Regions from separate parts of the Pseudomonas sp. 10S5 genome, predicted to be linked through region 1. Evidence: riboswitches for the same ligand, from Rfam matches in the RefSeq annotation. Region 1 holds a riboswitch; the other holds the start of a gene.

Region 1 (4,194 bases):
GCGCAGACGAACCTGGCGGTGATCGAGCGGGAGCGAAGCCTGCTGGTGGAACGCTTAACCCAGGTTGAAACCCAATTGACCAAGTTGGTTACAGAGAAGCAATTCCTCCTGCAAGACAATGCGGTGCTCGCCAGTCAACTTTCGGAGTTCAGGGCCAAGGGTGGCCAGCCCTGAACATGGCCATTGGAACATGTTGCTGACAGCTTTGATTGCTATGGCGTTACCCACGAGTTTCGCGACATTGCATGGCGTTTTTTCGAAAATTAAGTGCTGATGGTTAAGCACGTCAGTTCAAGTCCTTTAGTACCTTGTAACTTCTAGCGACCCTGCTATAGGATGATTAAAGGAGATGGCATTCCTCCTCTAACCGCCTTCGTGCTGATGATGCCTACGTGAACCCTGGACAGGGTGCGTAGGTATGTCTCCTGTCCTTCCATTAAGGACAGCATCGTGATTCTTCATTCTCCGCTCGTCCCTTGCCTGCTCATCCTTTTGTCAGCAACTTCTCGCCTATCCACACTACGAGGAGGCTGGTAGCTATGCTGAAATCATTATTGGTCATAGCCATTGGTGCATCACTCGGGGCTTGGTTACGTTGGCTGCTGGGTATCAAGCTCAACGCTCTGTTTCCAACTGTTCCACCGGGAACCCTGATCGCCAACATGATCGGGGGCTACATCATTGGTCTCGCCATCGCTTTTCTGGCTGCAACACCGTCGCTCAGCCCCGAATGGCGGCTGCTGATCATCACCGGCTTTTGCGGCGGTCTCACCACTTTTTCTACGTTCTCAGCAGAAACCGTCGAGTTGATTCAAGAAGGCCGGGGTATCTGGGCAATTGGAGCCATATCGCTCCATATCATAGGCTCATTGGCGATGACGGCCGCTGGGCTAGTCTCATTTCAACTGTTTAGCACACGCTAAAGGAGATTGATCATGAAAGGCTTCCTGGTGATTTTCTTCACTCAGCAGAATCGTCGCTATCATGGAAAAATGCTTGGCGACTGGATCGTCGACTTGGCAAAACAGATGGGGCTGCGTGGGGCCACACTTTCAACCGCCATTGAAGGCTTTGGGCATACAGGTCATCTTCACTCAGCTCACTTCTTTGAGCTGGCCGATCAACCCACCGAAATTCGTTTGGCCATTACCGATGAAGAATGCATTCGCTTGTTCGAGCGCCTGAATGCAGAAGACATTTCCTTGTTCTACATAAAAGCGCCTATTGAGATTGGCACCATCGGCAAAAAGGCTGACAAGTCCAACAAGTTACCTTGAAGACAGTGGAGATGTGAATATGAGCTATGCCGACATTCCAGCGGGCAAAGGGATTCCTGATGACTTTTTTACCGTCATCGAGATTCCTGCGAACCACTCACCAATCAAATATGAGGTGGATAAGCCCAGCGGACAGATTTTTGTCGACCGTTTTCTTAGCACCCCGATGTTTTATCCCGCCAATTATGGCTTTATTCCAAACACGCTCAGTGAGGATGGTGATCCGCTGGACGTGCTGGTGATCGCCCCTTACCCCGTGTCTCCAGGCGTGGTAATTCGCAGTCGTCCGGTTGGCGTGATGTACATGACCGATGAAGCCGGTCCTGACGCAAAGGTCATTGCTGTCCCCCACGACAAGCTCAGCTCTCTGTATCGCGACGTGAAGGAGTGCAGTGATTTACCTGCATTGCTGCTGGCTCAGATTCAGCACTTTTTCGAAAACTACAAAGCTCTGGAGCCGGGTAAGTGGGTGAAGATGGGCCGTTGGGGCAGCGCTGATGAAGCGCGAGAAGAAATCCGCAAGTCGGTGGCAGCCTATGTGCCGAAATAGCGCACCTGATGCCGCTGGAGGCTGCTTATGCTATCTGCGAGGGCAACCAGAGGTGAAATGATTGGGTAACAAAGCCATTTTACTTTGAAATTGTTACTGGGTATGATCCGCCGCACTGGAGATGGCATTCCTCCATGAACCGCTGCGCCGGCCGCAGCTGATGATGCCTACAGACACCTGATCATAGACCAGGTCTGTAGGCGTTCGCGTTCACATTCCTTGTTTTGGTCAGGCCCAACTTTTTCGTGTGGCTGACCAAATGTCTCGATTCCGACGTCCTGAACAACTTGAACTCCTGCCCTATATTGGCAAATGGCTTGTCCTTGCGGGTATTGTTGCCTTCCTTGCTGGTACCGCTTCTGCTTTCTTTCTGTTTGCTTTGGATCATGCGACTAACTGGCGCGAGACCCATCGCTGGGCGATTTGGCTGCTTCCCATAGCAGGTTTCGCCGTCGGCCTCGTGTATCACCTGATGGGTAAAACCGTCGATGCTGGCAACAATCTGATCATCGATGAAATCCACGACCCGAAGAAAGTCGTGCCTCTGCGCATGGTGCCACTGATATTGGGTGGCACGGTGGTTTCCCATTTGTTCGGTGCTTCCGTCGGCCGTGAGGGGACAGCGGTCCAGATGGGCGGTGCGCTTGCAGACCAGCTCACGCACCTATTCCGTATGCGCCGGGAAGATCGCCGGATAATTCTGATGGCGGGCATCAGCGCTGGCTTCGCTTCGGTGTTTGGAACTCCGTTGGCGGGTGCGCTCTTTGGACTGGAGGTGCTTGCGATTGGGCGGATGCGTTACGACGCATTGTTCCCGTGTGTGGTTGCCGCCATCGTGGCGGACCAGGTAGGTCAAGCTTGGCGAGTGCAGCACACCCATTATGTGATTGGCGAGGTTGTGCCGGTAGCATTCTGGAGCGTAATGGCGGTGGTGGCTGCCGGTATTATCTTCGGGCTTACCGGCCTGATATTCGCAACTGCTACGCAAAAGCTCAGTGCTTTTGTTAAACGCTGGATCAGCTACCCACCTTTGCGTCCTTTTGCCGGCGGAGTCGTCATTGCAACTGCTGTATGGGCGCTTGATGCCTACCAATACATTGGTCTGGGCATTCCAAGCATTGTTCAGTCCTTCGAAGTGCCCATGGCTCCCTGGGACTTCCTCGGCAAGCTGGCGTTTACCGTTACGTCACTGGGTACTGGCTTCAAGGGCGGCGAAGTGACCCCTCTCTTCTACATTGGCGCAACGCTCGGGAATGCCTTGGCTCCGCTATTACATCTGCCATTTCCAATGCTGGCGGGTATTGGTTTTGTAGCGGTGTTCGCGGGGGCTGCTAACACGCCATTGGCGACCATTGTCATGGCTATGGAACTCTTCGGTCCTGAAATCGGCCCTCTCGCCGCTATCGCATGCATTGCGAGCTATCTCTTCTCCGGACATACCGGCATCTACCACGCACAGCGACTAGGTCACAGCAAGCACCGTCGCACGCTGCCGGAAGAGTTACGTCTAGCGGATATCAAGCAGTTCCGTAAGAACAATCCTCCAAAAACCGAACAAGAAATCACCGGCCTGGACGAAGCACAATGACTATAAAAGCATCGAAAAACCATATTACCGCGCTGCACCTGTACTTCCCTGCTGCGAGCCGTGCAAAGGTCACGCGATTCTGGCACTACCTCAGTGCGCCTGCGCTAGCACAGCACCTGCTGACCATCGCCCGAGGTGCCAATATCGAACAGGCCATGTTGCGCCATATCACTGCTGGTTACCTTCCTGGGCAACGGTTGTCGCTCCATCATCCCGAAGTGAACTCCATGCGCCATCCACAGTGCCTAGAGTTGCTAGATACAGAAGATCGGCTGCGCGCCTTCATGCATGAGCATGCAGAAGAACTGCGAAAGGTACGTGCAGTGCTGTTGCTGTGCGAATTACCGCTTGGGCAGCCATAAAGTAAAATCAGGAGATATGCCATGTTAACCGTTCGCTACCTTCACCCCGACCCCACTGTGACTGATTGGCTTCATGAGAATGCGCGGCTTTTGGCGGGTCTTACACTGTGGTCGCTTGCCATGCTGTGGTTGGCGGGAGCAGGCCCACACATTGTCAAGGTTGGCTGGTACAACCTCAACTCTGTGGAAGGGACATTGGTTTTGACTCAGATGCTCAGTGAGGATACGTGCAGAGCCAATGTCAAAGGTGATGCCCTGGCGTGTGTTTCTGGTACCGAATTGGCGGGCGGCGATCTTGAATAACATGGTCCTACGTTCGTCATTACAAAAAGCTTGGGCGTTTGATCTGAGCGGAGACTGGTCATGAAAATCTACGTGACTAGTCTCACCTTTGGCTCTCTAGTGGGGTGGCTATGC
Region 2 (4,194 bases), on a different contig from region 1:
GACGAATCGGCCGAGAGAGTGCATTCACAGCGGTTTGGCAGGAAGCTTTGCTCCACAATATGTCGTAGTTCCAGTGTCGAAATCATTTTAAAATAACCCTAACAAAAGTCAGCCCAAATGACTCTCGCCTCAGGTGATAAGGAAGCCGTAATTATTTACGACTTGATGAGCTTGCCTGAGGTAAATCTGGCCCGGCGCTCACAAGCCAGTGTAGGCTAATCATCCAAAAGCATTGGATTAATTTAGGTCGCAATCCATATGAGTTCGTCCACTACGCCTTCCACTATTCAGAGGAAGTCATCGGTACCAGCGAGCTATTGTGGTGAAACCGCCACAATCGAGACGCCAGCGGAGTACCGCTCATCTGGAAGGTGGTGGGGATTACCAGGACGGCGTTGAGAGCATTGTGATGACGAAACAGCCACCAGCAGCGAGCGCCGTGTATCCCCTGGTGTATCCCTATAAAACACACACAGAACAAAACTCTTTAAATACAGTAACTTAACGACCCAGCTCAAATGACTGTGTACCACCAAGTACCGGTTTACAGATGTCTACAGCAGTCTATAAACCACCTCAAGAAGCCCGCCTAGTGCGGGCTTTCTTGTGTCTGGGCATCTCTCCTTTTATAGCCTTATAGCCCCCAGCATCCCCACCCGCATGGGAGAGGGGACGGAAAATCTTAGGGATGCGAACCTGATAAAGCATAGCGACTTGCCTCATTCCATCAAGTCGTCGCACATCGGATTCACGTTGATAACGTGCGCAGCCAGCCGCGACGCGTCCTTTTGAGGCTGGCATACCGACGCGGGCGCTAAGCTTCGTGAGCCACCTAATGGCCAGCATCCACACAAAATAAAAACATCACCCCACACAATATTTCTGCCGTTAAAACGTCTTCATCTCCATGGACCCCTCGCACAGCCGGAACTTGATGACAGACCGAAACAGCGACATCACCGCGACTGTCTTGCGCGAACGCACCAAGCTGGGGAATTTCATTCGGCGCAGGGTACGTGACTCGACTGAGGCCGAAGACATTTTGCAGGACGTGTTTTATGAATTCGTTCAAGCCTATCGCCTTCCGGCAACGATTGAGCAGGCCAGTGCATGGCTTTTCCGGGTAGCGCGAAATCGGATCATTGACCGGTTTCGCAAGAAGAAAGAACAACCCATCAGCGGGATGAACGAAAGCACCGACGATGACGATGAGGTGTATCGGCTAGACCTCGCGCTGCCGTCGATGGACGCCGGGCCGGACGCTATTTTCGCCCGCTCAGCCGTACTTAACGCGCTGCAGGATGCGTTGGACGAACTGCCGGAGAATCAGCGCGAGGTGTTTATTGCCCATGAAATCGCGGGTAACAGCTTCAAGGAAATAGCGGCGCAAAGCGGCGTTGCGGTGAACACTTTATTGGCACGAAAGCGCTATGCAGTCTTGCATTTGCGCAGTCGGCTACAAACGGTTTATGACGAACTTGATACGTAACGGAGAGCACACATGAAATATCGACTGAGAATTGCGGCACGGGTGCTGTTGGGGATCGTGGCGGTGGCCGTGCTGGGCTGGGTGGTCATGGCGCTGTGGAACTGGGTGATTCCAGAGTTATTCACAGGCGGGCGAGTGATCGACTATGGGCATGCGTTAGGGTTGCTGTTGCTTAGCCGGATCCTGTTTGGCGGATTCCGTGGGCGCGGTGGCTGGCACGGTCGTCGGGACTGGCGCAAATGGGAAGCGATGACGGCCGAAGAACGCGAGCAGTTCAAACAGACCATGTTCTCCGGGCGACACAAGCGTTCCGAGGGTTAATCGCGACGGATCATCGAGTGCCAGCAACAAAGCCGGGAGGGCTTCCGGCTAATACCTTGATACATTTCCCCGCCGTGCTATAGGATGCACGCAGGAGATGGCATTCCTCCTCTAACCGCCTTGTGCTGATGATGCCTACGTGAATCCTGAACAAGGCGCGTAGGTGTGCGCCTTGTTCCTTATGAGAACAGGCCCTTGAATACGACCTATCAGCACCCCTTCGATAAAACCTCGCCCCCTTGGCATCAGCCTGCTCTCCGATGGTCGGGAGCGTTACGCCTATGCTGAAGTCAATTTTCGCCATCGCTTTCGGAGCGTCCGTAGGCGCGTTGATGCGCTGGCAATTAGGCATGAAGCTCAACTCGGTGTTTCCGACGCTTCCCCCCGGTACGGTGGTCGCCAACATGGTCGGTGGCTACATCATCGGTCTGGCGGTGGCATTCTTTGCGGCAACACCGACCCTTAGCGCCGAGTGGAGACTGCTGGTCATCACCGGTTTCTGCGGTGGTCTGACCACGTTTTCTACTTTTTCGGCCGAGACCATGATTTTGATTCAACAAGGGCGCCTGCTCTGGGCGCTCAGTTCGATCGCAGTGCATGTACTCGGCTCCCTTGCGATGACCGCACTAGGATTGCTGACCTTTCAATTCATCAGCGGACGCTGAAGGAAGGCCTCATGAATGGCTTTCAAGTGATTTTCTACACCCCGCAAACCATCGCCATGAGGGGAAATGCTCAGGGAATGGATTGTCAACCTGACAAAAGAACTGGGTCTGTGCGGCGCAACAAGGGTGTCTGGCATCGAGGGATTTGGGCACACAGGCAAGAGCCATTCAGCTCACTTTTTCGGGCTGGCCGATCAACCGATGGAAATACGGCTGGCAATGACTGACGAGGAAGACCAGCGGCTATTTGAGCGTTTGGCCATCGAAGACGTCGCCTTGTTTATATCAAGATGCCCATTGAACTGGGCTTTATCGGTAAAGCCGTGGCGCATTGACGCCTCGGCGTGGGCGAGTCCATCTAATTACCGTCAGGGTTGAAGTTCAGTCAGGATGCGGTAAGCCAGACGAACCCGGGCTTCATTGGGAAAGTTCTTGTTCGCGAGCATCACGATGCCGAGCTTTTTCGCTGGCACAAACGCCACATACGCACCAAATCCGTTGGTTGATCCGGTCTTGTTTATCCAGACAGATTGCTGCGGTGGCAGAGGCGGATTTAAGGCTGTGACGGCGTTGCTCTCGTACGCCATCTTGTTCGAGTTGCCTTCCAATAATGCGTCCAGTGAGACTGGATAGCGGTATTGCTCCCAGATCAGGTCCTGCGTCATGGCCCTCAACTGAAAGTAACCGGTGTGGGTGTCGGCCATCGCGCGCTTGAGCAATGGACTCGTGTCTGTGAGGCCCATGTTGGCTTCGACGAACCGAATCAAGTCTTTGGAAGTCGTTTTCACCCCGTAGGCTTCGGCGCCGAGCACGCCAAGACTGAGTCTGACGGGCTTGTCGTTCTTGTCGTAGCCTTGAGCGTAGGCGGCCAACTTGTTCGCCGGAAGGGTGATGAAGCTGTTGGGCATGCCGAGTTCGGGAAACAGCCGATGCTCCAAGGCTTGGTCGAAAGGCATTCCCATGCTCTTGGCGGCAGTCATTCCGAGCATTCCGACGCTTGGGTTGGCATAGGTTCTGTAGGTGCCGGGGGCAAACGTCGGTTGCCATGCCTTGAAGTACGCCATCATCTGCGTGGCGTTCCGTATGTCATCAGGAAACTGCAATGGGAAGCCGCCAGCCGTGTGGGTCGCCAGATTGATCAGTGTCACGTTGTCGAACGGGCTGCCCTTGAGTTCAGGCACATAGGCGCTTGGGCGATCAGTGAGCAGTAGCTTGCCGCTGGCTTGGGCGTAGGTCGCCAGGGTCGCCGTGAAGGTCTTGCTGACCGAGCCTATCTCGAACAGCGTGCCGTTGTTGACCGGCTGCTGCGTTTCTCTGGAGGCCACTCCGTAGCTGTAGAAACGCGGCTTGCCATCCACGGTGATCGCGATGGCTAAGCCCGCGACGTTGTAATGACTCATGACGGAGTGAGCGGCATCTTGCACAACGGCATCGATGTTGCGCGGTTCGGCATTCGCCACAGCAACGTTACCGAAAAAGAGGCAGCTGCTTGATAACAGACAAAGAGTAAGAAGCTTTCCAATAAAGCGCATTCCAATGATCCTTGCTTCGTGGTTATTTAATCACGCTCAATTTCAGCAACCCACGCTCCCATATCTGCCGAGTCCTGACCCAAACAAGTTCATGCCAGTCCTTATCCGACGGGTAAAACTGTTCCAACAGACCGAGCTTGATTTCCCGCCCCACGCTATCAAGCGGATTGCCGTGCAGATGCAACCA

What was found. Region 1 has a riboswitch for fluoride ahead of QN378_RS19845 (voltage-gated chloride channel family protein). Riboswitches for the same ligand answer to the same signal wherever they lie in the genome.
Region 2: it holds a riboswitch for fluoride, as region 1 does, so the genes downstream of both, crcB (fluoride efflux transporter CrcB) here and QN378_RS19845 (voltage-gated chloride channel family protein) in region 1, are expected to answer to the same signal.

Annotation. Positions count from the first base shown of each region.
Region 1 is NZ_JASJVL010000021.1:10,049-14,242, reverse strand. Features, by position in the region: gene QN378_RS19865 (DNA-binding protein) at 1-174, shown strand, start outside; fluoride riboswitch at 337-398, shown strand; gene crcB (fluoride efflux transporter CrcB) at 540-923, shown strand; gene QN378_RS19855 (DUF190 domain-containing protein) at 936-1,277, shown strand; gene ppa (inorganic diphosphatase) at 1,297-1,827, shown strand; fluoride riboswitch at 1,936-2,004, shown strand; gene QN378_RS19845 (voltage-gated chloride channel family protein) at 2,087-3,415, shown strand; gene QN378_RS19840 (hypothetical protein) at 3,412-3,777, shown strand; gene QN378_RS19835 (hypothetical protein) at 3,799-4,080, shown strand; gene QN378_RS19830 (hypothetical protein) at 4,141-4,194, shown strand, end outside.
Region 2 is NZ_JASJVL010000010.1:18,047-22,240, reverse strand. Features, by position in the region: gene QN378_RS12595 (DUF1652 domain-containing protein) at 1-86, opposite strand, end outside; gene QN378_RS12590 (sigma-70 family RNA polymerase sigma factor) at 935-1,489, shown strand; gene QN378_RS12585 (hypothetical protein) at 1,502-1,810, shown strand; fluoride riboswitch at 1,895-1,955, shown strand; gene crcB (fluoride efflux transporter CrcB) at 2,092-2,475, shown strand; partial or broken gene QN378_RS12575 (DUF190 domain-containing protein) at 2,487-2,810, shown strand; gene ampC (class C beta-lactamase) at 2,844-4,007, opposite strand; gene QN378_RS12565 (DUF2817 domain-containing protein) at 4,030-4,194, opposite strand, start outside.